One region of the Pseudomonas sp. P4_B3 genome, then DNA from elsewhere that is predicted to be linked to it. Evidence: riboswitches for the same ligand, from Rfam matches in the RefSeq annotation. Region 1 holds a riboswitch; the other holds the start of a gene.
The links. Region 1 has a riboswitch for cobalamin ahead of cobW (cobalamin biosynthesis protein CobW). Riboswitches for the same ligand answer to the same signal wherever they lie in the genome.
Positions count from the first base shown of each region.

Region 2: linked by a shared signal. The riboswitch ahead of cobO (cob(I)yrinic acid a,c-diamide adenosyltransferase) and the one ahead of cobW (cobalamin biosynthesis protein CobW) in region 1 are both predicted to bind cobalamin.

Region 1 is NZ_JBFUHR010000021.1:1,617-16,078, forward strand. It holds gene AC1DWG_RS23315 (nitrite/sulfite reductase) at 1-492, opposite strand, end outside; gene AC1DWG_RS23320 (ABC transporter substrate-binding protein) at 1,016-2,101, shown strand; gene AC1DWG_RS23325 (DUF2970 domain-containing protein) at 2,108-2,329, opposite strand; gene metH (methionine synthase) at 2,432-6,142, opposite strand; gene AC1DWG_RS23335 (fatty acid cis/trans isomerase) at 6,299-8,596, shown strand; gene nfuA (Fe-S biogenesis protein NfuA) at 8,792-9,376, shown strand; gene cobM (precorrin-4 C(11)-methyltransferase) at 9,486-10,232, opposite strand; gene AC1DWG_RS23350 (cobalamin biosynthesis protein) at 10,318-10,731, opposite strand; gene AC1DWG_RS23355 (CbtA family protein) at 10,728-11,435, opposite strand; gene AC1DWG_RS23360 (CbtB domain-containing protein) at 11,447-11,638, opposite strand; cobalamin riboswitch at 11,760-11,985, opposite strand; cobalamin riboswitch at 12,180-12,392, shown strand; gene cobW (cobalamin biosynthesis protein CobW) at 12,496-13,566, shown strand; gene cobN (cobaltochelatase subunit CobN) at 13,570-14,462, shown strand, end outside.
Region 2 is NZ_JBFUHR010000023.1:48,120-62,581, forward strand. It holds gene cbiB (adenosylcobinamide-phosphate synthase CbiB) at 1-856, opposite strand, end outside; gene bluB (5,6-dimethylbenzimidazole synthase) at 853-1,503, opposite strand; gene AC1DWG_RS24520 (cobyrinate a,c-diamide synthase) at 1,500-2,897, opposite strand; gene cobO (cob(I)yrinic acid a,c-diamide adenosyltransferase) at 2,894-3,505, opposite strand; cobalamin riboswitch at 3,588-3,820, opposite strand; gene AC1DWG_RS24530 (hypothetical protein) at 3,974-4,558, shown strand; gene AC1DWG_RS24535 (PQQ-dependent sugar dehydrogenase) at 4,625-5,938, shown strand; gene AC1DWG_RS24540 (class I SAM-dependent methyltransferase) at 6,063-6,725, opposite strand; gene AC1DWG_RS24545 (C40 family peptidase) at 6,744-7,280, opposite strand; gene AC1DWG_RS24550 (C40 family peptidase) at 7,447-8,079, opposite strand; gene hda (DnaA regulatory inactivator Hda) at 8,302-9,006, opposite strand; gene AC1DWG_RS24560 (AI-2E family transporter) at 9,237-10,310, opposite strand; gene AC1DWG_RS24565 (DUF2066 domain-containing protein) at 10,347-11,399, opposite strand; gene purM (phosphoribosylformylglycinamidine cyclo-ligase) at 11,786-12,844, shown strand; gene purN (phosphoribosylglycinamide formyltransferase) at 12,844-13,494, shown strand; gene AC1DWG_RS24580 (DUF3108 domain-containing protein) at 13,503-14,216, shown strand; gene AC1DWG_RS24585 (OsmC family protein) at 14,359-14,462, shown strand, end outside.

The sequences.
Region 1 (14,462 bases):
GCGCGGTAGATAAGCGAATTCCGGGTGGAACGTGGTCCACTGGCGGACGATCTCGCACCATGGGCGCGGGTCGATCAGCTCATCGAAGGCCACACCGGCGAACTGGTCGGTGGTGACGTTGCGCAGGCAATTGCCACTGGTCTGGATCGCATGCATCTGCACGGTCGCGAGTTCAGCCAGGATGTCCGGGATGTCTTCCACGGCCGGCCAGTTGAACTGCACGTTCTGCCGGGTACTGATGTGGGCGTAGCCCTTGTCGTAGTCGCGGGCAATTTTGGCCATCATTCGCATCTGGCGCGAAGTCAGTTGGCCGTAAGGCACGGCGACTCGCAACATCGGCGCGAAACGCTGGATATAAAGGCCATTTTGCAGGCGCAGGGGGCGGAATTCTTCTTCGCTCAGCTCGCCTGCCAGATAGCGTCGGGTCTGATCACGGAACTGCTTGACGCGGTCCTCGATGATCCGCTGATCGTATTCGTCGTATACGTACATATAAGTCCTGTTCTCAGGCTTGGGCCGGTCGGAAACAGCGGCGTTTTTTGGCTTGCTGGCGTCCGATAAAACCTCGGCAATTCTGCGCGCACGGCCGCGCACTCCCAACGGAGCCGGGGCAAGATACCAGTTTGCAGTTATGCGTAAAAGTGATGTTTGAGCATATGTAAAGAACCAAATCGCCTAATGAGAATCTTTGTTGCAAAGCCCCTGTTTGTGGTGCGGGCAATCGTCGTCTTTACTCTGCTCGAGTCTTTATGCAATCACCGATAAAACCGACAAGAGGCGATGCAATGAGCAACCCAACCAAAGCACGGAAAAGCGATAGCACCGTTGATGCCTGGGCAATTTTGTTCCTGATCATTCTGGTCGTGGGGACGGCGGTTTTCTGGGTCAGCCATCAGTAAACGACCCCGTCCGGGCCCGGTTCCGACGATTGTCTGACAAAAACCGGAAAAATCGCCGTTTTACGGAGGTTCGCTGGATATAATCCGCGGCGAATTTGCGGGGGCTCGGACGATCGATGTTAAAATTTTTCTGTGGTGCCGTGCTGGCGCTGGCTACGGTCTGGGCACCGTGTGTCCAGGCGGCGTCCGTATTGTTCCTCAATCCAGGGACCACCCAAGAGGCGTTCTGGGTCAGTTACTCGCAATTCATGCAGGCCGCGGCCAAGGACCTGGGCATGGATTTGCACATCCAGTATTCCGAGCGAAACGCCGAAACCACACTCAAACAGGCCCGCGAAGCCCTGCAAGGGCCGAATCGACCGGACTATCTGGTGTTCGTCAACGAACTGTACGTTGCGCCCGAAATCCTGCGTCTGGCTCAAGGCAGCGGTGTGAAGCTGTTTCTGGTCAACAACGGCCTGACCGCAGACCAGGTGCGCTTGCTCGGCGCTCAGCCGGACAAGTATTCCGACTGGTTGGGCAGCCTGGTGCCCAACAATGAGGAGGGCGGCTACTTGATGCTCAAGCAGCTGATTCGCCTGCATCGCCCGGTCGCGCCCGGTCAGGCCATTGATCTGGTGGCCTTTTCCGGCCTGAAGAACACGCCAGCCGCGCAACAGCGTGAGAAGGGCATGATGCGGGCATTGGCCGAACACCCTGAAGTGCGGTTGCGCCAGTTGGTCTATGGCAGCTGGACCCGCGAGCGCACCTATGAACAGGCCAGGTTATTGTTCAAGCGTTATCCGCAAACGTCGCTGGTCTGGTCGGCCAACGATGAAATGGCCTTTGGCGCCATGCAGGCTTATGCCGAAACCGGAGGCCAGCCCGGCAAGGACGTGCTGTTCAGCGCCATCAACAATTCACCGGCCGCGTTACAGGCGCTGTTGGATGGGCGGTTGAGTGTGCTGTTGGGCGGCCACTTCACTCTTGGTGGTTGGGCGCTGGTGCAACTGCATGACTACGACCAGGGGGTGGATGTCAGCCAGTACGGTGGGCGCGACCGGCAGATTCCGTTGTTGCAGCTGATCGATCACGCACAAGCCAAGCGATTGCTGGCTTTGAGCTCAACTCAGGATTACGGTGTGGATTTCCAGAAACTCTCGGCCAAGGGGCGACCGACGTCCTGGCGCTACCCGTTCGGCCTGCAAGCCCTGATGCACTGAGTCGGTTCAGATACCCGCCAGGTGCAACACCAGTTTGACGATGCCAAACAGTGTCAACGCGAACACTGCCGTGAACAGAATGCCCAGAATCACGAAATGACTCGGCTTGCCGTGAGTGAAGTCGCGCGCCCGGTTCTTCCCGCTCTGTACTCCGAACGCCGCCGCCATGACGCTCTGCAGCATCTGCCAGAAAGTGGGCGGTTTGTTGTTGTCGGCTGGATCGTCCATAAATTCCTCGTCACCCTGTGTCAGAGGTAAGCATAGACAATACAAAAAAGATCGTCCGAACGCGGCCCGAGCCTTCGGACGATCTTTTGATTTTGCTTGATCTTAGTTGTCGTAACCCAGGTTCGGCGCCAGCCAACGCTCGGTTACGCTCAGCTCCTGACCTTTACGCGAGGTGTAGCTCTGCACCTGGTCCTTGTCGATCTTGCCCACGGCAAAGTATTGCGCCTGCGGGTGAGCGAAGTACCAACCGCTGACCGCCGCTGCCGGGAACATCGCATAGTGTTCGGTGAGGAACACGCCGCTGCGGCCTGCGCGCATTTCTTCGGCTTCTGGATCGAGCAGCTTGAACAGCTGGGCTTTCTCGGTGTGGTCCGGGCAGGCCGGGTAGCCCGGTGCCGGACGGATGCCGGTGTATTGCTCCTTGATCAGTGCCTCGTTATCCAGCGCCTCATCCTTGGCATAACCCCAGTAGTCTTTACGCACCTGCTGGTGCAGCCACTCGGCACACGCCTCGGCCAGGCGGTCGGTCAGGGCCTTGACCATGATCGAGTTGTAGTCGTCGCCCGCATCCTGATAGGCCTTGGCGACCTCTTCGGCACCGATCCCCGCGGTGGTGATGAAGCCACCCACGTAGTCGGTCACTTCACTGTCTTTGGGCGCCACGAAGTCGGCCAGGGAGAAGTTCGGCTTGCCGTCGGTCTTGATGATCTGTTGACGCAAGTGGTGCAGCTTGGCCATTGGCTTGCCGTCATCGCCATAGAGCTCGATGTCGTCGTCATGCACCTGGTTGGCCGGCCAGAAGCCAAACACCGCGCGGGCGCTGATCAGTTTCTCGTCGATCAGTTTGGTGAGCATTTCCCGGGCATCTTTGTACAGCGAGGTGGCAGCTTCACCGACCACTTCGTCCTGGAGGATGCGCGGGAACTTGCCGGCCAGGTCCCAGGATATGAAAAACGGCGTCCAGTCGATGTATTCGGCCAGAACGTTGAGGTCGATGTTGTCCAGCACCCGCGTACCGGTGAAAGTCGGTTTGACCGGTGTGTAGCTCGCCCAGTCGAATTGCGGCTTCTTGGCGACGGCCGCGCCGTAGCTCAGGCGTTCGGTGCGGGCGCTGCGGTTGGCAGTGCGCTCGCGAACCTCAATGTAGTCCAGGCGGGTTTTCTCGACGAAGCCGGCCTTGAGTTCCTTGGACAGCAACTGGGTCGCCACGCCCACGGCGCGGGAGGCGTCGGTGACGTAGATCACCGCGTCGTTGCTGTACTTCGGCTCGATCTTCACCGCCGTGTGCGCCTTGGAGGTGGTCGCGCCACCGATCATCAACGGCAGGTGGAAGTCCTGACGCTGCATTTCGCGGGCGACGTGGACCATTTCATCCAGCGACGGGGTGATCAGGCCGGACAGGCCGATGATGTCGCACTTCTGTTCCTTGGCCACTTGCAGGATTTTTTCCGCCGGGACCATCACGCCGAGGTCGACGATGTCATAGCCGTTGCAACCCAGCACTACGCCAACGATGTTCTTGCCGATGTCGTGCACGTCGCCTTTCACGGTCGCCATCAGGATCTTGCCCTTGGCCTGCGGCTTGTCGCCTTTTTCCAGTTCGATGAACGGGATCAGATGCGCCACGGCCTGCTTCATCACCCGAGCGGATTTCACCACCTGAGGCAGGAACATTTTACCGGCGCCGAACAGGTCGCCGACGATGTTCATGCCGGCCATCAACGGGCCTTCGATCACTTCGATCGGGCGGCTGAAGGACAGGCGTGATTCTTCGGTGTCTTCAACGATGTGGGTGGTGATGCCTTTGACCAGCGCATGCTCCAGACGCTTGTTGACGTCCCAGTTGCGCCACTCTTCGGTCTCGGCTTCCTTGACGCTGCCGTCGCCCTTGTACTTGTCGGCGATGGCGAGGAGGGCGTCGGTGCCTTCCGGGGTGCGGTTGAGGATCACGTCTTCCACGGCGTCGCGCAGCTCCACCGGGATCTGGTCGTAGATCTCCAGTTGGCCGGCGTTGACGATACCCATGGTCAGGCCGTTACGGATCGCATACAGCAGGAACACCGAGTGAATCGCCTCGCGCACCGGGTTGTTGCCACGGAACGAGAACGACACGTTGGACACGCCGCCGGAGGTCAGGGCGTACGGCAGTTCGTCACGGATGTAGGCACAGGCGTTGATGAAGTCCACAGCATAGTTGTTGTGTTCTTCGATGCCGGTGGCCACGGCGAAGATGTTCGGGTCGAAAATGATGTCTTCCGGCGGGAAGCCGACTTCGTTGACCAGAATGTCGTAGGAGCGTTTGCAGATTTCCTTCTTGCGCGCTTCGGTGTCGGCCTGGCCGGCTTCGTCGAAGGCCATCACCACCACGGCGGCGCCGTAGCGCTTGCACAGCTTGGCGTGATGGATGAACTGCTCGACGCCTTCTTTCATGCTGATCGAGTTGACGATGCCCTTGCCCTGGATGCACTTGAGGCCGGCTTCGATCACTTCCCACTTCGAGGAGTCGATCATGATCGGGACGCGGGAGATGTCCGGTTCGCCGGCGATCAGATTGAGGAAGGTCACCATGGCCTTCTTCGAATCGAGCATCCCTTCGTCCATGTTGATGTCGATCACCTGGGCGCCGGCTTCGACCTGCTGCAGGGCGACTTCCAGGGCTTCGGTGTAGTTGTCTTCGCGGATCAGGCGGGCGAACTTGGCGGAGCCGGTGATATTGGTGCGCTCGCCGACGTTGACGAACAGCGAGCTGCGATCGATGGTGAACGGCTCAAGGCCCGAGAGGCGGCACGCCTTGGGAATGTCCGGAATCTCGCGCGGCGCATAACCGGCCACGGCCTTGGCGATGGCTTCGATGTGGCCCGGCGTGGTGCCGCAGCAACCGCCGACGATGTTGAGGAAGCCGCTCTGGGCGAATTCTTCGATGACCTTGGCGGTTTCCGACGGCAATTCGTCGTACTCGCCGAATTCGTTCGGCAGGCCGGCGTTCGGGTGCGCGGAAACGTGGGTGTTGGCCTTGTTCGACAGCTCTTCGAGGTACGGGCGCAATTCGCGGGCGCCGAGGGCGCAGTTCAAACCGACGGAAATCGGCTTGGCGTGGGCCACGGAGTTCCAGAACGCTTCGGTGGTCTGGCCCGACAGGGTGCGGCCCGAGGCGTCGGTGATGGTGCCGGAAATCATGATCGGCAACTCAATGCCCAACTCCTCGAACACGCCCTGGACGGCGAAGATCGCCGCCTTGGCGTTCAGGGTGTCGAAAATGGTTTCGATCAGGATCAGGTCGGCGCCGCCTTCGATCAGGCCTTTGGTGGATTCGGTGTAGTTCTCCACCAGTTCATCGAAGGTCACGTTGCGGTAGCCGGGGTTGTTCACGTCCGGGGACAACGAGCAGGTGCGACTTGTAGGACCGAGCACGCCGGCAACGAAGCGCGGCTTGTCCGGGGTTTCCAGGGTCTTGGCGTCGGCGACCTTGCGCGCCAGGCGTGCGCCTTCTACGTTTAACTCATACGCCAGGCCTTGCATGCCATAGTCAGCCAGAGAGATCTGGGTGGCGTTGAAGGTGTTGGTTTCCAGAATGTCGGCGCCGGCGTCCAGGTAGGCTTTTTCAATGCCGCCAATCACATCCGGGCGAGTCAGTACCAACAGGTCGTTGTTGCCTTTGACATCGCTCGGCCAGTCAGCGAAGCGTTTGCCACGGTAATCCTGCTCTTCGAGCTTGTAGCTCTGGATCATCGTGCCCATACCGCCATCGAGAATCAGGATGCGCTCTTTGAGGGCGTGCTTGAGAGCTTGAAGGCGAACGCTGCGATCGGACATTTGGACTACTCGGTAAGACCATGACGAAGGGCCGGGATGATAGCAAACCTGTGCGCTTTTGGAGCAAGACTCGAATTTGCATGAATATCGTTCATGTTGGCAAGGATGACAGACCGGTAGAATCGCGGCGTTTTTCCAGGATTCAGGACCAGGGACATGTCGTATCGCTTCGTCATCAGCACATTGTTTTTGTTTTTAAGCTGGGGCGCTGTGGCGCAAAGTCCGGCGATTTCTTCTGTCATTTCATACAGCCGCGACATTCAACCGATCTTCACTGAAAAGTGCGTGGCCTGCCACGCCTGCAACGACGCCGCCTGTCAGCTCAACCTGGGCAGCGGCGAGGGCGCGGCACGGGGCGCGACGAAAATCCCGGTCTACGACGGTGACCGCCGCCAGGCCGTTGCGCCGACCCGACTGTTCTATGACGCCTCCGGCAAACAGGCCTGGCAGCAAAAGGGCTTCTATTCGGTGCTCGATGCCCGGGGCAGCCAGGCCGCACTGATGGCGCGGATGCTGGAACTTGGCCACAAAACCCCATTGCAGCCCAGCGCCAAGCTGCCGGAAGACATCGTCCTGGGCCTGAACCGGGAAAACATGTGTGCCATGCCCGCGGAGTTCGACGGCTACGCCGCTTCGCACCCGAAAGAAGGCATGCCACTGGCAGTGACCGGCCTGACTGACCAGCAGTACCAGACGCTGCAACGCTGGCTGGCGGCAGGCGCGCCGATCGATCAGCAGGCGCTGGCGCCCAGCGCCAGGGAAGCCTTGGAGGTGGTGCAATGGGAAAACCTGCTCAATTCCCCGGGAGCCCGGGAAAGCCTGGTGGGGCGCTGGCTGTTCGAGCACTGGTTCCTCGCCCATCTCTACTTCAAGGATGGCGAGCCTGGACATTTCTTCCAGTGGGTGCGTTCGCGCACCCCGACCGGCCAGCCGATCGACCTGATCAACACCCGTCGCCCGAACGATGATCCGGGCACGCAGTTTTACTATCGCTTGTGGCCTGTGCAGGGCGTGATCGTGCACAAGACCCACATCACCTATGCGCTGAGTGCGGCGAAGCTGGCGCGGGTCAAGAGCCTGTTCTACAGCGGCAACTGGCAGGTCGACGCATTGCCGGGCTACGGGCCGCAGAGCCGGGCCAACCCGTTTGCCACCTTCGAAGCGATCCCGGCCCAGGCGCGCTATCAGTTCATGCTCGATAACGCCGAGTACTTTGTGCGCACGTTTATCCGCGGCCCGGTGTGTCGCGGGCAGATCGCCACGGACGTGATCCGCGATAATTTCTGGGCGCTGTTCCAGGCGCCCGAGCACGACCTGTATGTCACCGATCCGAACTATCGCGGGCAGGCCACGCCGTTGCTGGCGATGCCGGGGCAGAACGACGACGTCGGCAGTGTCCTCAGCCTGTGGCACGACTACCGCGACAAACGTAATGAATATGAAGCCTTGCGCCGGGACAGCTACGCCGACCTGCCGGCGCCAAGCTGGTCGACCCTGTGGGCGGGCAACGACAATGCGCTGCTGAGCATCTTCCGCCATTTCGACAGTGCTTCGGTGACCAAAGGCCTGATCGGCGACGTGCCGCAAACCATTTGGCTGTTCGACTATCCGCTACTGGAGCGCACCTACTATCAACTGGCAGTGAACTTCGATGTGTTCGGCAATGTGTCCCACCAGGCCCAGACGCGGCTGTATTTCGACCTGATCCGCAACGGTGCCGAGCAGAATTTCCTGCGCCTGATGCCTGCCGATTCCCGGGATGGCTACCTCGACGACTGGTATCAGAACAGTGGAAAATTCAAGATGTGGCTGGACTACGAGTCCATCGACGATGACAAGCCGACTGCGCTGAATCTCAATCCGCAGGATCCCAAGCGCGACTTTGCCATGCAGTTGCTGGCCCGTTACGGCGATCTCAATGCCAGACCCGACCCGATCAACCGCTGCGACGGCGCCTACTGCTCGCGGCCGAACATTGATCCGGACCTGCAAAGTGCCGAACAGACGCTAAGCCGCCTGACTTCGCGTCCGGCGGCCGGGTTGAAAGTGATTGATCAACTGCCGGAAGCGACCCTGCTGCGCATCGAAACCCGTAGCGGCAAGCGTGAGGTCTATAGCCTGCTGCGCAACCGTGCCCACAGCAACGTCGCATTCCTGCTTGGCGAATCGCTGCGCTATCAGCCGGGGCTCGACACTCTGACGATTTTCCCGGGTGTACTCAGCAGCTATCCGAACTTCATGTTCAACATCCCGGCCGGGCAAGTGCCGGCGTTTGTGGATGCGATGGAAAGCGCCAAGGATACCGACAGCTTCGAGAAAATCGTCGAACGTTGGGGAATACGCCGCAGTCATCCGCAATTCTGGGCTTATTTCCATGACCTGAGCCGCTACATCCACGAAACCGATCCGGTGGAAGAGGGCGTGCTGGACATGAACCGTTACGAGAACCTCTGAACCACCACCACCCTGTAGGAGCTGGCTTGCCAGCGAAGAGGCCACGACATTCAACACAAATGTCGACTGATCTGGCGCCTTCGCTGGCAAGCCAGCTCCTACAGAGCATCGAAGAATCTTTCCCGACAAAAATACTAGGACTTTGTCCGGCGCGTTGATTGGCGTAAACTGCGCCCAAGCCTGCGAGGAGTTTCCATGACCGCTATTACCATCACTGACGCCGCCCACGATTATCTGGCTGATCTGCTGTCCAAGCAGAACACCCCGGGCATCGGCATCCGCGTCTTCATCACCCAGCCTGGCACCCAGTACGCCGAAACCTGCATTGCCTACTGCAAGCCGGGCGAAGAAAAACCCGAAGACACCGCGCTGGGGCTCAAAAGCTTCACCGCGTACATCGACCACTTCAGCGAAGCCTTCCTGGACGATGCGGTTGTCGACTACGCCACCGACCGCATGGGCGGCCAGCTGACCATCAAGGCGCCAAACGCCAAAGTACCGATGGTCAATGCCGACAGCCCGGTCAACGAGCGCATCAACTACTACCTGCAAACCGAGATCAACCCGGGGCTGGCCAGCCACGGCGGTCAGGTCAGCCTGATCGACGTGGTCGAAGACGGCATCGCCGTCCTGCAGTTCGGCGGTGGTTGCCAGGGCTGCGGCCAGGCCGACGTGACGCTGAAGGAAGGCATCGAGCGCACTTTGCTCGAGCGCATCCCGGAGCTCAAAGGCGTTCGCGACGTGACCGACCACACGCAGAAAGAAAACGCCTACTACTAAGGTGTTCGCTGCGAAATCAAAAAACGGCGCCCCGTGAGCGCCGTTTTTTATGGGCGAAGCTTAAAAGATCGTCCGAACGCGGCCCGAGCCTTCGGACGATCTTTTGATTTTAAGGGCGATAGAGATGCGCATGCCCCGCGCGATACAGCGATGACTCGCTGAAGTGGTCGCTGCCCAGCACCCGACCCACCAGAATCAACGCCGTACGGCGAAAGCCCTTGGCTTCAACCTTCCCGGCAATATCCTCGAGTGTTCCCATCACCCAATCCTGATCCGGCCAGCTCGCGCGGTGGACCACCGCAATCGGGCAATCGGCGCCGTAATGGGGCAGCAGTTCCTCAACGATCTTCGCCAGGTGATTGACCCCCAAGTGAATCGCCATGGTCGCGCCGTGTTGCGCGAGGCTGGAGAACTCCTCTCCGGGTGGCATGGTGGTCTTGTCGGCGTAGCGCGTCAGAATCACGCTCTGCGAAACGTCCGGCAGCGTCAGCTCCGCACCCAAAAGCGCAGCGCAAGCGGCTGTGGCCGTCACGCCTGGGACGATTTCGAACGCAATTCCCAACTCGCGCAGATAGCGAATCTGCTCGCCAATGGCGCCATAAAGACTCGGATCGCCGGAGTGCACCCGGGCAACATCCTGACCGTTGGCGTGGGCGGTCCTGATCAGGTCGATGATCTGTTCCAGGTGCAGTTCGGCGCTGTTGACCACCTGTTCGGCACAGTGACCTTCCAGTACGGCGGCCGGTACCAGGGAACCGGCATAAATGATCACCGGACAACTGCGAATCAGCCGCTGGCCCTTGACGGTAATCAGTTCGGGGTCGCCGGGACCTGCGCCAATGAAGTAGACGGTCATCGTCGGTTCCTGTGGGGAAAAAAGGGGCTGAACAGGGCTTCAGATGAAGAGTGTTCATGATCAACGGTGGGGATTATCGGGTTTTTTATGCCGCGCCGGCCAATGCCAGGGTTGCCTGGGCGTATTTTTGTCGTGGAATCAGCAGTTTTGCCGGGGCCTGGGCCAGTTGTTCCGCCAGGGCCAGTGCGGCGCTTTCCGCCACGCCGTAGCAACCGGTGCGTTCAAACGCTATTTGCGATTGATGACTGAGTTGCGGTTCATAAGCGGCCAGTTGTTCACTGCTGAAATACATCAATTCCAGGCCAAGCTGCTGAGCCAGTTCGATTAACGCAGGTTCGTCGCGCTTCGAGTCGATGCTGGCCAGGGCCTTGATTTCATGACGAGCAATCTGGTGCGCCTCCAGTGCCTGATCGAGCAGCGCCAGCAACGTGCTGACGGGGCAGCCGCGCTGGCAGCCCAGGCCGACCACCAGGGTCGGCGCTGTGCTGATATCCGTCATGCGTGGTATTGACCATCGCTTTTGCGACGGAACAACCAGGCGCTGATCAGGCCCAGGGCCAGCCAGAACGCCACGTTGGTCAGTTGCGAAGCGATTTTGAACTGGGCTTCCAGTGCCTCCGGAGCGAGCATCGAATGCACTTCCGGTTGCGGCGCGCCAATCACATGGGGGACGGCGAGAATCGCTGCGCCGAGGACTTTCATCAGCCAGTGACGGCTGAATACGATCAGGGCGATACCGACGGCAGTGGAAGCAGCGGTGCCAATCCACCACAGTTGCCGTTGTGCCAGATCGGCGGCGGCAGTGCCGGGCAATTCAGGTGGCAGGCCGAGCGTCGGCGCGAGCACGAACGTCGCATAACCGGCCAGGCCCCAGAGCAGGCCCTGGGAGGTTTTGGTCGGCGCACGCAAGGTGTACAGGCCGGCGAGCATCAGGGCGAAACCGACCGCTACCACCAGGTTGCCGCCGGTGGTCGACAGCACGCGCTGCCAGCCGTCTTCCGGCTCCCAGGCTTGCGCATCGTGAGTGTGGGCAGCCATCGCACCGTCGGCGTGTTCATGCATTTCAACAGCGGCCGGCTCGGATTTTTCGTAGGTCTCGGCCTGCAAAATCAGCGGAGCGACCCAGAAGGTTTGCAGCAGGGTTAGCAACAGGGCGGCCAGCAACCCGGTGAAACCTGCGGTTTGCGCAATACGCTTGATCATGACGACAGCTCTCAATGGCACGGGAACGCGGAGCTGTGACGGGTATCGTGGGCGGCGTTGTGCACCGCTTCGATGTGCGAGAAACCGGCAAAATACACAAGGCACGCGCCAAGGATCGACGCACAGACGGCGACGGTCAGACGTTGGGTCAGGGTTGAGGTGGTGCTCGCGGATGTGTGTTCGGCGCTGCTGATGATCGACATGGCGTTTCCCTCTGGTCTGTCAGCGGGGATTAAGAGCGCATGCAAAAAACCGCACGACCAGGCGCGCAAGGTTTCAAACAGCGCCCGCCCACCGCGGGTTTGTTGGTTCAGTGACCGTGCTGGTCACTTTGTGTTGCGGGCCGGTCTCCGGGCTCACGAGGGGCAAAGGCTTGGGCCTGAACCTGAAAGCATCACCTTCCCATGCCGTATTGGCACAGTGGATCTGACGCTTCGCTCGCTTACCGTTGCGGGGGCAGCACCGGACTGACATGGCTTTAGAGTAAAGCACATGATTCACCGGTTTCCCGTTTCACCCTGTGAAGGGCACCCGTAACAAGGTGCGTAGGAGAGCATGGGCGGGGGTTGGGCGTCAATTGGCAAGGGTTCTCACTTGAAGCTGAATGATGCCCGGCTCTTTGTAGGAGCTGCCGAAGGCTCGGGCCGCGTTCGGACGATCTTTTGATCTTGTTTTTAAAAGCAAAATCAAAGGATCGAAGCCTTCGGCAGCTCCTACAGTGATTGACCGGTCTTCCCACCATGCGTAGCCTTGCGCTTTCGAGGTTCTTCGGCGTTTGTCGAAGCTAAGAAGGGAACGCGGTCGATGCCGCGGCTGCCCCCGCAACTGTGAACGGTGATGTTCGTTGCCACGCCACTGCTGACTCAATCCATGAGGCCGGCGGGAAGGCGCAGCGAATGCCAGGCTCAAGGCCGGCACACCGTCAGCCAGGAGACCTGCCTCGTCACAGATTCTCACTTTCAACCGGGCGGGGTGATCCGGTGGCGAACTCTTCAGGCACGCGCGCCCGCGTTGCCGGTCGTCGTCCCGTATGCCCGCCACCTTAGCCATAGGGCATCCGATGAAAACACTGGCCAAACTCCCCGTCACCATCGTCACCGGCTTTCTCGGCTCGGGTAAAACCACGCTGCTGCGGCACATGCTCGACAACGCCCAGGGTCGCCGCATCGCGGTGATCGTCAACGAATTCGGTGAGTTGGGCATTGACGGCGAAATCCTCAAGCAATGCTCCATCGGTTGCACCGAAGAAGAAGCCAACGGCCGTGTCTATGAGCTGGCCAACGGCTGCCTGTGCTGCACCGTCCAGGAAGAATTCTTCCCGGTGATGCGCGAACTGGTGGCCCGTCGCGGCGATCTCGACCATATCCTCATTGAAACGTCCGGCCTGGCCCTGCCCAAGCCGCTGGTGCAAGCCTTCCAGTGGCCGGAAATCCGCAGCGCCTGCACGGTGGATGCGGTAATCACCGTGGTCGACAGCCCGGCCGTGGCCGCCGGCACCTTCGCCGCCTTCCCGGATCAGGTCGACGCCCAGCGCAAACTCGACCCGAACCTGGACCACGAATCGCCGCTGCACGAACTGTTCGCCGACCAACTGGCCAGCGCCGACCTGGTGATTCTCAACAAAGCCGACCTGATCAACCCGGCGGACCTGGCCCGCGTGCGCCTGGAAGTCGCCGAGGAATTGCCGCCAGCGGTGAAAATCATTGAAGCCAGCAGCGGTCGCCTGCCACTGGGCGTGCTGATCGGCCTGGGTGCCGGCTCCGAAGAACACATCGACAGTCGTCACAGCCACCACGACCATCATCACGATGGTGACGATGATCATGACGACCACGATCACGACGCCTTCGATTCGATCTCCATCGAACTGCCGCAAGCCGACGAAAGCTTGCTGCTGGATGCGCTGACCCAATTGGTGGTCCAGCACGGCATCCTGCGGGTCAAGGGTTTTGCCGCGATCCCGAACAAACCGATGCGCCTGCTGATCCAGGGCGTGGGCACGCGTTTCGACAAGCACTTCGACCGCCAGTGGGGCGCCGAAGAAGCACGCGTAACCCGCCTGGTGCTGATCGGCCAGGAACTGGACGCCGCCGTGCTCGAAGCGCAATTGCGCGCCGCGCTCAGCGTGTAAGCCATGCACCTGCTCAGGACCCAACCCGGCGGTTTCGTGTCGGATGACAACATTGCCGACCTTGGACAAACCCCTGCCGAGCTGGTGGTCCTGTGCAGCGGCGATTCCAGCCTGGCGCTGCTCGCCGAAGCGGCGCAGCAATTGCCCGAAGATTATCCGAGCGTGCGCCTGGCCAACCCGATGCTGGTGCAGAACCATGCCTCGGTCGATTTGTACGTCGATGAAGTGCTGCGTCACGCCAGGGTGATCCTGATTTCACTGCACGGCGGCATCGCCTATTGGCGTTACGGCATCGAGCGCCTGGTCGAACTGTCGCAGCGCGGCGTGCAGGTGATTCTGGTGCCGGGCGATGATCGTCCGGACCCGGAGCTCAGTGACCTGAGCACCGTCGGTGCCGAGGATCGCGACCGGCTCTGGCAGTTTCTGCGTCAGGGTGGCAGGGGTAACGCCCTGGATTTCTTCCGCTGTCTGGCCAACCGCTGGCTGGCCCGTGATTACACCTGGGGCGAGCCGCAAACCCTGCCGCGCACGGCGATTTACCATCCGCACCAACATTCTGCCGCACTGAGCGACTGGCAAGCCGACTGGCACGCCGATCAACCGGTGGCGGCAGTGCTGTTTTACCGCTCGCATTTGCAGGCGGCGAACACCGCTTTCATTGATGTTTTTTGCCAGCGTTTACAGGCGGCGGGGTTGAATCCATTGCCGATTGCGCTGGCCAGTCTTAAAGAGCCAGCTTGCCTTTCCATGGTCGAGGACTGGCTGGACGAGGCCAGCGTCTCGGTGATCCTGAACACCACCGGTTTCGCCCAGTCCAGTCCCGAAGCGCCGCACCTGCGGCCGTTCCGTCGCGATATTCCGGTGATCCAGGCGATTTGCGCCCAGGACAACGAGCC
Region 2 (14,462 bases), on a different contig from region 1:
CGCGCTGGACCAATTGCCAGCCCCGGTCAATGGAGTCGGCATCCGCCGGCACGCCTTCGCCCAACTGCGGACGCTGATGCAGTTCGCCATGATAAATCGCCGCCCCGCCCAACTCGACGCCAAGGGCGCCCGCCCCTGCCGCCATCACCGGGCCGGCGTTCGGGCTGTCCCAGGTCGGGCCCTGGGTGCGCCAGCATTTCAACGCCAGCCGGGTTTTGCCCAGCAGCGCGTAAGTCAGTGCCACCAGGCGCGCAGGAATGTAATTGAGCACGTCGTCGACCTTCGCCGCCGCCCAGCCGAACCGTTCGAAGCGCTCATTGCGATAACCCCACATCGCATCCAGCGTATTGCTCAGGCGATAGAGCACCACGCCCGGCGCACCCGCCACGGCAAACCAGAACAACGCCGCGAACACTGCGTCGCTGCCGTTTTCCAGTACCGACTCGGTAGCGGCACGGGCGACTTCGGTTTTATCCAGATCACTGGTTTTACGGCTGACCAGATAACTCACACGTTTGCGCGCTTCATCAAGATCATCGCCGCGCAATGCCTTGGCCACAGGCGTGACGTGCTCACCGAGGCTGCGCATGCCGAGGGCGCAATAGAGCGCGAGAATCTCGATGATCCAGCCGACATAAGGCGCCCAGGACAATGCCGTGACCAACAGCGTCAGCGGCAACACGGCGATCACCCACGCGGTGACGCCATGACTGCGCCAGCCGCGACCGCCGCCATTGAAGCGTTGCTCGATGCGGTCGGCAAAACGGCCGAACGCCACCAGCGGATGCCAGCGTTTGGGTTCGCCCAGCAGCGCATCCAGCGCAACCGCAGCGACACTCAACAACGCCACACTCATTGACTCACTCCCCAATAGTTTTCATACAGCAATTCATGTAGCGGACGCGCCTGCGCCCAGCCTTCTAGCACCAGCATCGGTGCCGGATAGAACTCCTTCACCGGCCCAAGGCACAGCACCGCCAGCGGTTTGGCTCCCGGTGGCAGCCTCAACAGGTCCGCCAGTGCCTGTGGTTCGAACAGCGACACCCAGCCCATGCCCAGCCCTTCGGCGCGGGATGCCAGCCACAGGTTCTGGATCGCACAGGACAGCGAGGCCATGTCCATTTCCGGCAAGGTGCGGCGGCCGAAGATATGCTGCTCGCGGTCGTCCATCAGTGCGGCGACCAGTACCTCGGCGCAATCGTTGATGCCTTCCACCTTGAGCTTCATGAACTCGTCGCTGCGCTCGCCGAGGGCTTCGGCGGTGCGGACGCGTTCTTCTTCCACCAAGGCCTGGATTTGTCCGCGCAAGGCACGATCGCTGATGCGGATGAAGCGCCAGGGCTGCATCAGGCCGACACTCGGTGCCTGATGTGCGGCCTCGAGCAGGCGCAGCAGCAATTCGGGCTCGACGGTGCCGCCGCTGAAGTGGCGCATGTCGCGCCGTTCGGCGATGGCGCGATAGACCGCTGCGCGTTCGGCTTCGGAAAATGCGTCGTCCGTCATGGCCGTTTCGCTGGCAAGGCAGCTCCTACAGGGGCTAGCTGATCCATTGTAGGAGCTGGCTTGTCGGATCGCCGCATCGCAGCGAAAGCGGCTTCAAGGTCAGGCGCAAACAATGCGGCAATCGCCGAGGGGTTCGACGGAAAATAAAAGTGCACATAAGAGGCGGTCATCCGCCCTTCACGGTAGACCGCCTCCGCTCCGCGTCCGCCGTTAGGGCTCAAGCCACGGGCAATCGGCGCCAGTTCAGTGGTGGTCAGCGAATGGTGATAGGTGTGCCCGCGCAGCGAACCTTCCGGCAGTTCCACCGCTTGCAACGCCAGCGCGGCCAGACGCTTTTGCATGACCGCATCACCGGCCAGCAAGCCAACCAGTTCGGCGCGAGTGCCCTCGACATCGGTCAGGGAATCGAGCAGATACAGCATGCCGCCACACTCGGCGAGCAACGGTTTGCCTGCCCGGTGGTGGGCACGGATCGCGTCGAGCATCGCGGTGTTTTGCGCCAACCCAACATGGTGCAGTTCCGGGTAACCACCGGGCAGATACAGGCTGTCCGACTCCGGCAACGCACGGTCGCGGATCGGCGAGAAGAACGACAACTCGGCGCCCATCGCCCGCAGCAGATCCAGGCTCGCGCCGTAGGTGAACGCAAAGGCTTCATCGCGGGCGACGGCAATGCGTACACCGGCCAGCAGCGGTTCGGCTGCAATGACATCAGGGGCGGCGAACTCGACCGCCGGCGGCAGCGCAACCTCGCAACTACTGGCCAGTGCATCGGCGGCCGCATCGAGGCGCAGGTCGAGATCGTTCAGCTCACTGGCCTGCACCAGCCCCAGGTGCCGGCTCGGCAATTCGATCCCGGTTTCCCGGGACAGCGCGCCGTACCAGCGCAAACCTTCAGTCAGGCTGCCTTCGAGCAGTTGCGCGTGGCGCAGCGTACCGACACGATTGGCCAGCACCCCGGCGAACGGCAAGTCCGGCTGATAACGCGCCAGCCCCAGGGCCAGGGCGCCAAAGGTCTGGGCCATGGCCGTGCCATCGATCACACCCAGCACCGGCACACCGAAATGCCGCGCCAGATCGGCGCTCGACGGCGTACCGTCGAACAGCCCCATGACGCCTTCGATCAGGATCAGGTCGGCTTCAGCAGCGGCTTCCCACAGCAGCCGGCGACTTTCTTGCTCACCAACCATCCACATGTCCAGCTGATACACCGGCGCACCGCTGGCGCGCTCGAGGATCATCGGATCGAGAAAGTCGGGGCCGCACTTGAACACGCGGACCTTGCGCCCCTGATTGCGATGCAATCGGGCCAGCGCCGCGGTGACGGTGGTCTTGCCCTGGCCGGAAGCCGGCGCGGCAATCAGTACCGCCGGACAGAGTCGAGGCTGACTCACAATTCGACGCCTTTCTGCGCTTTGATCCCGGCCTGGAAGGCGTGCTTGATCATGCCCATTTCGGTGACGGTGTCGGCCATCTCGATCATTTCCGGCTTGGCGGCACGCCCGGTGACTACCACGTGTTGCATCGGTGGTCGGGCCTGCAAGTCGCTGAGCACCTGATCGAGATCGAGGTAGCCGTGCTTGAGGGCAATGTTCAGCTCATCCAGCACCACCAGACCGATGGACGGATTGCGCAGCAGTTGCTGCGACACCGCCCAGGCGGCTTCGGCGGCGGCGATGTCGCGCTGACGATCCTGGGTTTCCCAGGTAAAGCCTTCGCCCATCACATGAAAGCGCACCTGCTCGGGAAAGCGCCGGAAGAACAGCTCTTCGCCGGTGCTGTTGCGGCCCTTGATGAACTGCACCACGCCGCACTGCATGCCGTGCCCCATGGCGCGGGCAAGCATGCCGAAGGCCGAACTGCTCTTGCCCTTGCCGTTGCCGGTCAACACCAGCAGCAGGCCGCATTCGTTCGGGGAATTGGCGATGCGCTCGTCGATCACGGCTTTTTTGCGCTGCATGCGCGCCAGGTGGCGTTCGTCACGATCGGGGGTATCAGTCATGGGGGAGCTCTCCGTTGAGGCAGGAATAACGGCGGGCAGGCACAAGAATAGAAGGCAAAAAGCCTGGCATCGCCCACCGTGATGCCGCTGGATGAATCAGGCCGGTCTCCGGGCTCATGAGTGGCGCGAGGCCAGACTGTGCGCCTTCCCGCATCGAATCGACACAGTGGCATCACACACAGTTTTCACTCATTTACCGTTGCGGGGGCAGCGCCGGAATTGCGGGCCTTCGACCAACAGAAGGACTCACTCACCGGCTTCCCTGTTTCACTCTGTCGACCCAAGCCACAGAGCACCTGAAACAAGCCGCGAAGGTTAGAGGGTTGGGGGTGGAGCGTCAATTAAAGCCGGGAGGCGATCGACCGAATATCTGCCATCAATCAATAAACTGACGTCAATCTTGTGCCACGCCCAAAGCAGTGATATCAAAGAGCCACAACCCCACAACACAATAACAAGGGTGAACCCATGCAAGGCATGATCATCAGCAATCCAAAGCTGGAATTCCTGCGCCCGGTGCTCGAGCGCTGGTTCGAATGCATCGACCGCTATAACGCCGTCCGCGGTGATGGCGACACACCGTACTGGCACGACGAAAAGGCCAACCTCGGGCTGCTGTCCGCCGCCGCCTGGATGGCCGAGATGGTCACGCTGCAACAGACGCCCACCCGCAAACAGACCGAAGAAGGCGAACGCAACAGCCGTGCCGACCTGTTCCTCGCCTCGCCCGAAACCCGCGCGTACATCCAGACCAGCCAGCGCTGGCCACGGGTCAACAGCCTCAACCTGACCCAGGCCCTGCTCGACATCACCAGCGATGCAAAGCGACTGAGCCACGCCAGCGACCTGAAAGTCGGCTGCCTGTTCGTTGCCCCGCAAAAAGCCCAGCAAGGCGCAACGCCGGAAGAACTCCAGGACATGGTCGACGACCTGCAAAAGGAACACACCTGCGCCGTTGCCTGGTACTTCCCTTACGCCTATCGCAAGTTGCGCAACGAAGCCGGCAACTATCACCCCGGCATTGCGGTGCTGTTCAAGGAAGCACGTGGCTAAGGGTTGAACCATCGGACGACAACGCATCTCTATGATTAGAACAAGGCATTCATAGGGAACACCAGCATGCGCAAGCCCCCGCTCGTTCTCGTTATCGCACTCTGCGGAGGGCTCGCCGCTTGTGGCGAGACCTCCCGCCTGCAAGTCTCCGACGGCACCGGTCCATCGCCACAATTGCCGGAACCGAACAAAACCCTGATCCCGACCATGAACATCGCCCCGGCCATCGGTTGGCCGCCGGGTGCAAAACCCGTCGCCGCCACGGGCACTCAAGTGGCCGCTTTTGCCGAAGACCTGGATCACCCGCGCTGGCTTTATGTGCTGCCCAATGGCGATGTGCTGGTGGCGGAAACCGCCGCACCACCCAAACCCGAAGACGGCAATGGCATTCGCGGCTGGGTCATGAAGAAAGTCATGGGGCGTGCCGGCTCTACCGTGCCCAGCCCGAACCGCATCACGTTGCTGCGGGACAAGGATCACGATGGCATCGCGGAAACCCGCACGGTGTTTCTGCAAAACCTCAATTCCCCTTTCGGCATGACGCTGGTCGGCAACGACCTGTACGTGGCCGACACTGACAGCCTGCTGCGATTCCATTATGAAAACGGCGATACGCAGATCAAGTCACCAGCCATCAAGGTGATCGACCTGCCGGGCGGCCCGCTGAACCACCACTGGACCAAAAACGTCATCGCCAGCAAGGACGGCAGCAAGCTCTACGTCAGCGTGGGTTCCAACAGCAACGTCGCCGAAAACGGCATGGACAAGGAAGAAGGTCGCGCAGCGATCTGGGAAGTGGACCGTGCCACCGGCCGGCACCGGATCTTCGCCTCCGGCCTGCGCAACCCCAACGGCATGGCCTGGGAACCGCACAGTGGCGCACTGTGGACCGCGGTCAACGAGCGGGATGAAATCGGCGGTGATCTGGTACCGGACTACATCACCTCGGTGAAAGACGGCGCGTTCTATGGCTGGCCGTTCAGTTACTACGGCCAGCATGTCGATGTTCGTGTCGAGCCGCAGAACCCGGACCTGGTGGCCAAGGCCATTGCCCCGGACTACGCCGTCGGCCCGCACACGGCGTCACTGGGCCTGACCTTCGCCGAAAACAGCAAGCTGCCGGCGCCATTCACCCAAGGGGCATTCATCGGTCAGCACGGCTCGTGGAACCGCAAGCCACACAGTGGCTACAAAGTGATTTTCGTGCCGTTCAGCGCAGGCAAACCTGTCGGAAAGCCCATTGAAGTGCTCAGCGGTTTTCTCAACGACAAAGAACAAGCCATGGGCCGCCCGGTGGGCGTGGTGATCGACCGGCAAGGCGATCTGCTGGTGGCCGATGACGTGGGGAACAAGGTGTGGCGGGTTTCGGCTGCCAGGTAACGGGATACATCACCTGTGGGAGCGACGGTGCGGCGATCCGACCTGCTCGCGAATGCGCACGGTCAGTCGACAAATTTGGTGACTGATACACCGCTTTCGCGAGCAGGCTCGCTCCCACAAAGGCTTAGCGTTTGCGACAGAGTGTTAGCCCATCACCCAACGGCAACAACGACAGATCCACCCGCACATCGTCTTTCAACGCTCGGTTGAGCGCCTGGATTGCCCGGGTGTCCGCGCTCTCGGGGCTGGCCTCGAGCACACGCCCGCTCCACAGGGTGTTATCGAACACCGCCAACCCACCGACCCGCAGCAATCCCAGGGCGTGTTCCAGATAAGCCGGGTAGTTGGCCTTGTCGGCATCAATGAACACCAGGTCGTACTGCCCGCCCTGCCCTTGTCGCTCAAGCTCGGCGAGGGTTTCCAGCGCCGGAGCCAGTCGCAGGTCAATCCGCCCGGCGAGCCCCGCCTCTTGCCAGTAGCGCCGTGCGATGGCGTTGTAGTCGCCGGGGATATCACAGCAAATCAGCGAGCCATCAGCCGGCAATGCCGCCGCCATGCACAGGGCACTGTAACCGGTAAAGGTGCCGACTTCGAGCAAGCGCCCGGCCCCCGTCAGTTTCACCAGCAAAGCGAGAAACTGCCCCTGCTCCGGAGCCACCTGCCAACGTGCCATCGGCAGCGCCTGGGTCTCATCGCGCAAGCGCTTGAGCAGTGGCGTTTCGCGCAGGGAGACATCGAGCAGGTATTGGTACAGGGCGTCGTCGAGATTAAGCGTGCGAGCAGTCATGACCGGCAGCTCCGGACGTTACGGGTTGCGCGCCAGGTGTTCAGGCTGCAGAACACGCTTGGCGCTCAGATAAGCTTTTTGCCAATAGGCCTTGGACAAGCTGTCGAGCTTCACGGTGCCGCCAGTGGCTGGTGCGTGGACGAAGCGCCCTTCTCCCACGTAGATGCCGGCATGACTGACCTGGGAACCGCCATTGGTGGCGAAGAAAATCAGGTCACCGGTTTGCAGGCCTTCCTTGCCCACATTCGCCGCTTGCATGGAGATCATCTCGCGAGTGGTGCGCGGCAAGGAAATACCGGCGACATCGCGATACACGTAGCCGATCAGGCCGCTGCAATCAAATCCGGAATCCGGCGTGTTGCCACCCCAGCGATAAGGCGTGCCCACAAGGCCGAGCGCGCGAAACAGCACGTCTTCCGCTTCGGGCGAAAAAGCTTGTGAGGAGCCAAATACGATGGGAGCGCGAACCACCGGCGCAGGTGGCGGTGTACGACTGGCGCAGGCGCTGAGTAGCGCAGCGAAGAACATGATTGCGAGGCGGGCCGACGTCGTCATAAGCAGAGCATCCTGATCTGGCTGCGGCTTTTTTCTGCTGGGAATGCAGAAAAGAAAACCGCCTGCGCGTGACGCAGGCGGTTTGCCATCATTCATATATCAGGATTCTAGCGGTTATATGGCAAACTTCAAGTAAGACTTTAAGTTCGCCTTACAAATTGTCCGCTTATTTACGTGCAGTGACGATTGGCGACGCATTCGGTGCCATCGCCAGGGCGCGCTTGGCTTCGATGAAGGTCTTGCTCCAGTAGCTGTCACCCAGACTATCGATCCGCACACCACCGCTACGGCGGCTGCTGGAGTGGATGAACTGGTTGTCACCCAGGTAGATCCCGGCGTGACTGACGCGACCGCGACGACCGTTGGTTGCGAAGAACAGCAGGTCGCCCGGCTCAAGCTTGCTGCGCGAGACCAGCGGAGCGTCCACGTTGATCATTTCGCGGGTGGAGCGTGGCAGGTTCATGCCCGCTTCTTCGCGGAACAGGTAACCGATGAAACCGCTGCAATCGAAGCCGGCTTCAGAAGTACCGCCGAAACGGTAACGGGTACCGATCAGGGACATGCCACGTTCGAGGATGCTGTCGGCCAGGACCGGAAGCTGGTAGGACTTGCCGCCAGCGAAGTCTGCGAGTTCTTTTTCGGTCGCCAGCTCTTCCTGAAAGAAAGCGGAAGACTGGGCAGTAACGGAGTTTTGAACCTGTTGCTGCGGGGCTTGCTGGGACACCGGAGTGTGGGCAGCGCAACCGAACAACAGGGTAACGAGTGCGAGAGGCACGAGGGGTGCGAAGCGATTTAGCATGGGCACGACCGTGGCTGATAGTTGTAAAGAAGCCGAGACTATGCCCGCTATCATCCTCATTTGCAAATTCAATCGATCTTTTTGTGACTTATCCGTTTCTCGTTTACATCTAAGCGCTTAAGCCCATTTTAAACATACGCGCAGCCTGCAACCGGGCAGGAAAGCGGGGTTTCTGGTGCCTGTAATTCGCCGAACTGGCTAAAAGCCCCGGATTCAGCGGGTTTACCAGCCGAGGGTTTCTTTCAAAAACGGGATTGTCAGCTTGCGCTGAGCCTGGAGGGAGGCCTGATCGAGACGCTCGAGCAGCTCGAACAGCGCACTCATGCTGCGGGTACCGCGAGTCAAAATGAAATGCCCGACTTCATCGGTCAGATGCAGCCCGCGACGGGATGCGCGCAATTGCAGGGCACGCAATTTGTCCTCATCGGACAGCGGGCGCATCTGGAAGATCAAGGCCAGGGTCAGGCGCGATTTGAGATCCGCCAGCTTCACCGGCAACTCACGGGGGGATGTCGACGCGGCAATCAGCAAGCGTCGACCACTGTCGCGCAAACGATTGAACAGATGGAACAGCGCCTCTTCCCAGTCCGCCTTGCCGGCAACCGCCTGCAGGTCATCGAGACAGACCAGCTCGTACTGCTCAAGGTTGTCGAGAATTTCAATACCGCGATCGAGCAACTCGGCCAGCGGCAGATAGACCGCAGGTTCCCCCAATTGCTCGAAGCGCAGGCAGGCGGCCTGCAACAGATGCGTACGCCCGACCCCATCCTTGCCCCAAAGGTATATCAGGCTCTCGGTCCAGCCGGCGTCGGCTTCGCACAGCCGCTCGACATAGCCGAGTGCAGCGGCATTGGCGCCTGGGTAGTAATTGATAAAGGTGGCGTCGTCACGCAGACGCACACCTAGGGGCAGCTGAATCGGTTTCATCCTGACTGAACAGTTCCAAAGGAACCGTTAGTGGCCTCTGTGTAAAGTTTGCGAAGTTTATACCCGTGAGCCGGGTCGCACAATGCGACAGACAACAAGCAAAATCAAAGGTTTGCGTTAATGCACCGGTTTTATGACAGTTTCTTTGGCGGTGCATGTGACAGTCGCGCGATGCAAGCAGGCTGATCCGGCATGAACCCGGGCAACCCGCCATCAACCATCGACGCCCCTTACCACTCCGGCTCGTCGACACTCCCGTAGATTTCAGAATCCTTATACAAGTCATGCACATGACGCACCAGCACCATGATCACCGCCGCGACCGGCAATGCCAATAGCACACCGGTAAAGCCAAACAGCTCACCACCGGCCAGAATCGAGAAAATCACCGCCACCGGGTGCAGGCCAATCCGGTCACCAACCAGCAACGGCGTCAGCACCATACCCTCCAGCGCCTGGCCGACCATGAACACCGCGACAATGCCGAGCATCGGATAAAGATCACCACCGAACTGGAACAACCCCGCAAGCAGCGCCGCGCCAATGCCGATGATAAACCCCATGTACGGCACGATCGCTGCCAGACCGGCAATCAGGCCAATCAACAAGCCCAGTTCCAGCCCGACCAGCATCAGGCCCGCTGCGTAGATCACACCCAAGGCCACCATCACCAGCAACTGTCCGCGAACGAACGCGCCGAGCACTTCATGGCATTCACCCGCCAGGGATACCGCGCGCGCTTCACGATCACGGGGCAGCAGGCTGCGGATCTTGGCCATCATCAGGTCCCAATCCCGCAACAAGTAGAAGCTCACCACCGGAATCAACACCAGATTCGCCAGCCAGCCAATCAACGCCAACCCCGAGGCAGTGGCATGACTCAGCACCACGCCGACAATATCGGTGGTTTGGCTCATATGCTCGCTGATGGCGGCCTTGAGCTTGTCGAACTTCCAGAAACCTTCCGACAAGCCAAACTTCGATTGCGCCCAGGGCAACGCCGTGTGCTGTAGCCAGTCGAGCATCTGCGGGGCCAGCTCATACAAACGAAACAACTGCCTGGCGAGCAACGGCACCAATACCAGCAGCAGCGCGGTGAAGATCAATGTAAACAGGGCAAACACCGCCACGACGCCCCAGGTTCGAGACAGGCCTGCCTTCTCCAGCCGATCCACCAGCGGGTCGAACAGGTAGGCCAACAGCAGCGCCACCAGGAATGGCGTCAGGATCGGATGCAACAACCAGACAAACGCACAAAGCAGGACCACCCCACCGAGCCAGAACCAACGCCGCGTATCGGCCATGAACCACTCCATTGCTTCTATATAAAGAAAGAAAAACTACCAGCGATAACGCAGTTGTGGTGTCGGGGCTGGCGCTGGGGCAGGCACCGCACCACCGGCGGCAGGCTGAACCGGCACTGCCGGGGCCGGTGCCTGACCCGCAGGCGCTTCCTGCAGCCTCGCCAGCGACAGTTGTGCACGCAGCTGATCGGCGCTGCCATTGACCCTATAGACAATCCGGTCGCCGTCGACACTTTGCACACGCCCGCCAAATGGCTCCAGCAAGCGCCCAAGGGACGCGTAGTGCTCAAGATTCATGCCTTGCACCTCCAGCAATTGCTCACTCGAAGCACCGGCCTTGGCAACAAACCGCGGCGCCAGGCGCTCGTTGACCGCCAGCATCACCGCATCGGCCACGGCGGCCTGATTGGCGCCTTGCACGCTACCCGCCTCTTTTTTATCCCCCAGCCACAATTGCCACTTGGCTTGCCACTGCCCGCCCTCTTCCTTGGCGTGTACCGCGAGCAGGGCGTCGGCGTTGTAGCGTTCCGATGCCGCTTGCAAAGGCGCGGGATCTGCGCCCTCCAGATTCGGCGCGGTCGCGACGATCTGCTCATTCAAGTCCGCCAACGGCAAGCGCAATGGCAAGCCACGGTGCTGGGCCGCCCGACGCAGCGGCGCCGCGCTGGCCTGACCGTCGCCCACCAGGCTTGAACCCTCGGTGGAGTCATTCAACCACCAGCCGAGGATCGACGGCCGATTGCCCCCCCACATCGCCAGGCCGGCGCGGCGCAAGGCCTGCTCGGTGGTGCCCGGATCGAAATCGACTTTCAGGACTTCCGGCGGCCCCGCCTCAAAGCCGTATTGGCTGATGATCTGTTGCGGGTCTTTGCGAATCGCTACCAGCCCCGGACTTTGAGCGGCCTTGGGGTCGCCGGTCAGGCGCAACACCAAGGTGTCCAACGCACGCTGGGTCGCCTGGTCGCGCTCCTCGGACGATTGGCCATTCACCGGCTCGCGCACCTGGTAAAGGCCTTTGACGGTTTCGGCGTGACTGACCAGGCTGACTACTGACAAACAACTCACAAGCAAGAATTTACAAAAACGCATGGAAGATTCCTGACGACAAGAGCGGCTGGAACAGACCGCATGAAGACGATCGAGCAAGACTGTGACCGTTGCCCGACGCAAAACATTCACACGTTCCGGGTAAGTTTTCGCACTGTCATAACGATAGACGGTTAATCGCGATACCTTATACAGCCATGCAGGATGCCACCGACACCGCGCATCAACGGTTTTTTTTGAACGGATATGGCCCTGCTGTCGGCCTGAGGATGGCCGCTGCGGCTCAAGCCTGATAAAATCGCGCGCCTTCGCAGACCGGCAACAGCCGGGTAGTGTCCGAATAGCGCGCATGGTTCTCGCCTACGCAGTTTCGGCGCTCCCGACGGACTCGGTCGTTACCCAGAAATCCCCCCCTAAAGGCCTGGATCATGAGCAAGCAACCCTCCCTGAGCTACAAGGACGCCGGTGTAGACATCGACGCCGGTGAAGCATTGGTCGAACGCATCAAGAGCGTCGCCAAGCGCACTGCGCGCCCGGAAGTCATGGGCGGCCTGGGCGGTTTCGGCGCCCTCTGCGAAATCCCGGCCGGCTACAAGCAGCCGGTGCTGGTTTCCGGTACTGACGGCGTCGGCACCAAGCTGCGCCTGGCCCTGAACCTGAACAAGCACGACAGCATCGGCATCGACCTGGTCGCCATGTGCGTCAACGACCTGGTGGTGTGTGGCGCCGAGCCGCTGTTCTTCCTCGACTACTACGCCACTGGCAAACTGAACGTCGACACCGCTGCCCAGGTTGTGACCGGTATCGGCGCTGGCTGCGAACTGTCGGGTTGCTCCCTGGTCGGCGGCGAAACCGCTGAAATGCCGGGCATGTACGAAGGCGAAGACTACGACCTGGCCGGTTTCTGCGTCGGCGTCGTGGAAAAATCCGAAATCATCGACGGCTCCAAGGTTGCTGCTGGCGATGCCCTGCTCGCCCTGCCGTCTTCCGGCCCGCACTCCAACGGCTACTCGCTGATCCGCAAGATCATCGAAGTGTCCGGCGCCGACATCGAAAACATCCAGCTCGACGGCAAGCCGCTGACCGACCTGCTGATGGCCCCGACCCGTATCTACGTGAAGCCGCTGCTCAAGCTGATCAAGGAAACCGGCGCTGTCAAAGCCATGGCCCACATCACCGGTGGCGGCCTGCTGGACAACATTCCGCGCGTTCTGCCAAAAGGCGCGCAAGCCGTGGTTGACGTGGCCAGCTGGAACCGCCCGGCAGTGTTCGACTGGCTGCAAGAGAAAGGCAACGTTGACGAGAACGAAATGCACCGCGTGCTGAACTGCGGCGTGGGCATGGTCATCTGCGTGGCTCAGGAGCACGTTGAAGCCGCCCTGAACGTTCTGCGCGAAGCGGGCGAGCAGCCTTGGGTCATCGGCCAGATCGCCACCGCTGCCGAAGGCGCGGCTCAGGTCGAACTGAAGAACCTTAAGGCACACTAATGCCTAAAACCTGTGATGTGGTGGTGCTGTTGTCCGGCACCGGCAGTAACTTGCAGGCCCTGATCGACAGCACGCGGACCGGCGACAGCCCGGTCCGCATCGCTGCGGTGATTTCCAACCGCGCCGACGCCTACGGCCTGCAACGCGCCAGGGACGCGGGTATCGATACCCGCACCCTGGATCACAAGGCTTTCGAAGGTCGCGAGGCCTTCGACGCCGCGCTGATCGAACTGATCGACGCCTTCAACCCCGAACTCGTGGTACTGGCCGGATTCATGCGCATTCTCAGCGCTGGCTTCGTACGCCACTATCAGGGTCGCCTGCTCAATATCCATCCTTCGTTGCTACCCAAATACAAAGGGTTACACACTCATCAGCGCGCACTGGAGGCCGGCGACACCGAGCACGGCTGCTCCGTGCACTTCGTCACCGAGGAACTCGATGGCGGACCACTGGTCGTACAGGCTGTAATACCGGTAGAGTTACAGGATTCGCCGCAGAGTCTGGCGCAGCGGGTCCATGTTCAGGAACACCTGATCTACCCGATGGCCGTACGCTGGTTTGCCGAAGGTCGTCTGACCCTCGACGAGCAAGGTGCTTTACTGGATGGACAGCTACTCGCGGCCAGCGGCCACTTGATTCGAAACTAGGAGATTTTATGCGTCGCGCCCTGCTCTTCGCTTGCGCTCTGCTCGCCTTGCCCTTCGCCCAGGCGGCGGACCTTCAACCCTTCTCCGCCAGCTACACCGCCGACTGGAAACAGCTGCCCATGAGCGGCACTGCCGAGCGCAGCCTCGAAAAAACCAGCGACGGCAAATGGAAGCTCAGTTTCAAGGCGTCGATGATGATCGCCAGCCTGTCCGAGGAAAGCACCCTGACCCCGGACAAGGACACGCTTCTTCCAGTGTCGTACCACTTTGAACGTGGCGGTTTGGGCAAGGCCAAGAAATCGGATCTGGATTTCGACTGGAACACCAAAGTGATCACCGGCACCGATCGCGGCGACGCGGTCAAGGTTGCGCTGAACCGCGGCATGCTCGACAAATCCACCTACCAGTTGGCCTTGCAGCAAGACGTTGCCGCAGGCAAGAAAAGCATGAGCTATCAGGTGGTCGACGGCAATGAAGTCGACACCTATGACTTCCGCGTGCTGGGCACTGAAAAAGTCGACACCAAGGCCGGCAAGATCGATGCGATCAAGGTTGAACGAGTACGCGACCCGACACAAAACAAGCGCATCACCGTGATGTGGTTCGCCAAGGACTGGGATTACCTGCTGGTCCGCCTGCAACAGGTCGAAACCGACGGCAAGGAGTACAACATCATGCTCCTGGACGGCACGGTCAACGGCAAGACTGTCAAAGGCAGCTGATCCGGATCGGTACCATGAAGCCCCGCAATCGCGGGGCTTTTTTGTGGGTTCGAAAATTGGAACACCCGACAAGCGCAATGGTTCTATACCTTCAAGGTCTTTTTTGATCGAATGAGTTTTCCTGATACCTGCGAGGTTTCCCATGACTGTCACCGTCAACACTGTCTGCGCCGAAGGTTTTCGCCACAGCGTACAAATCGATGACCACGAACTCTTCGCCGACGTGCCCGTCACGGCCGGCGGTGA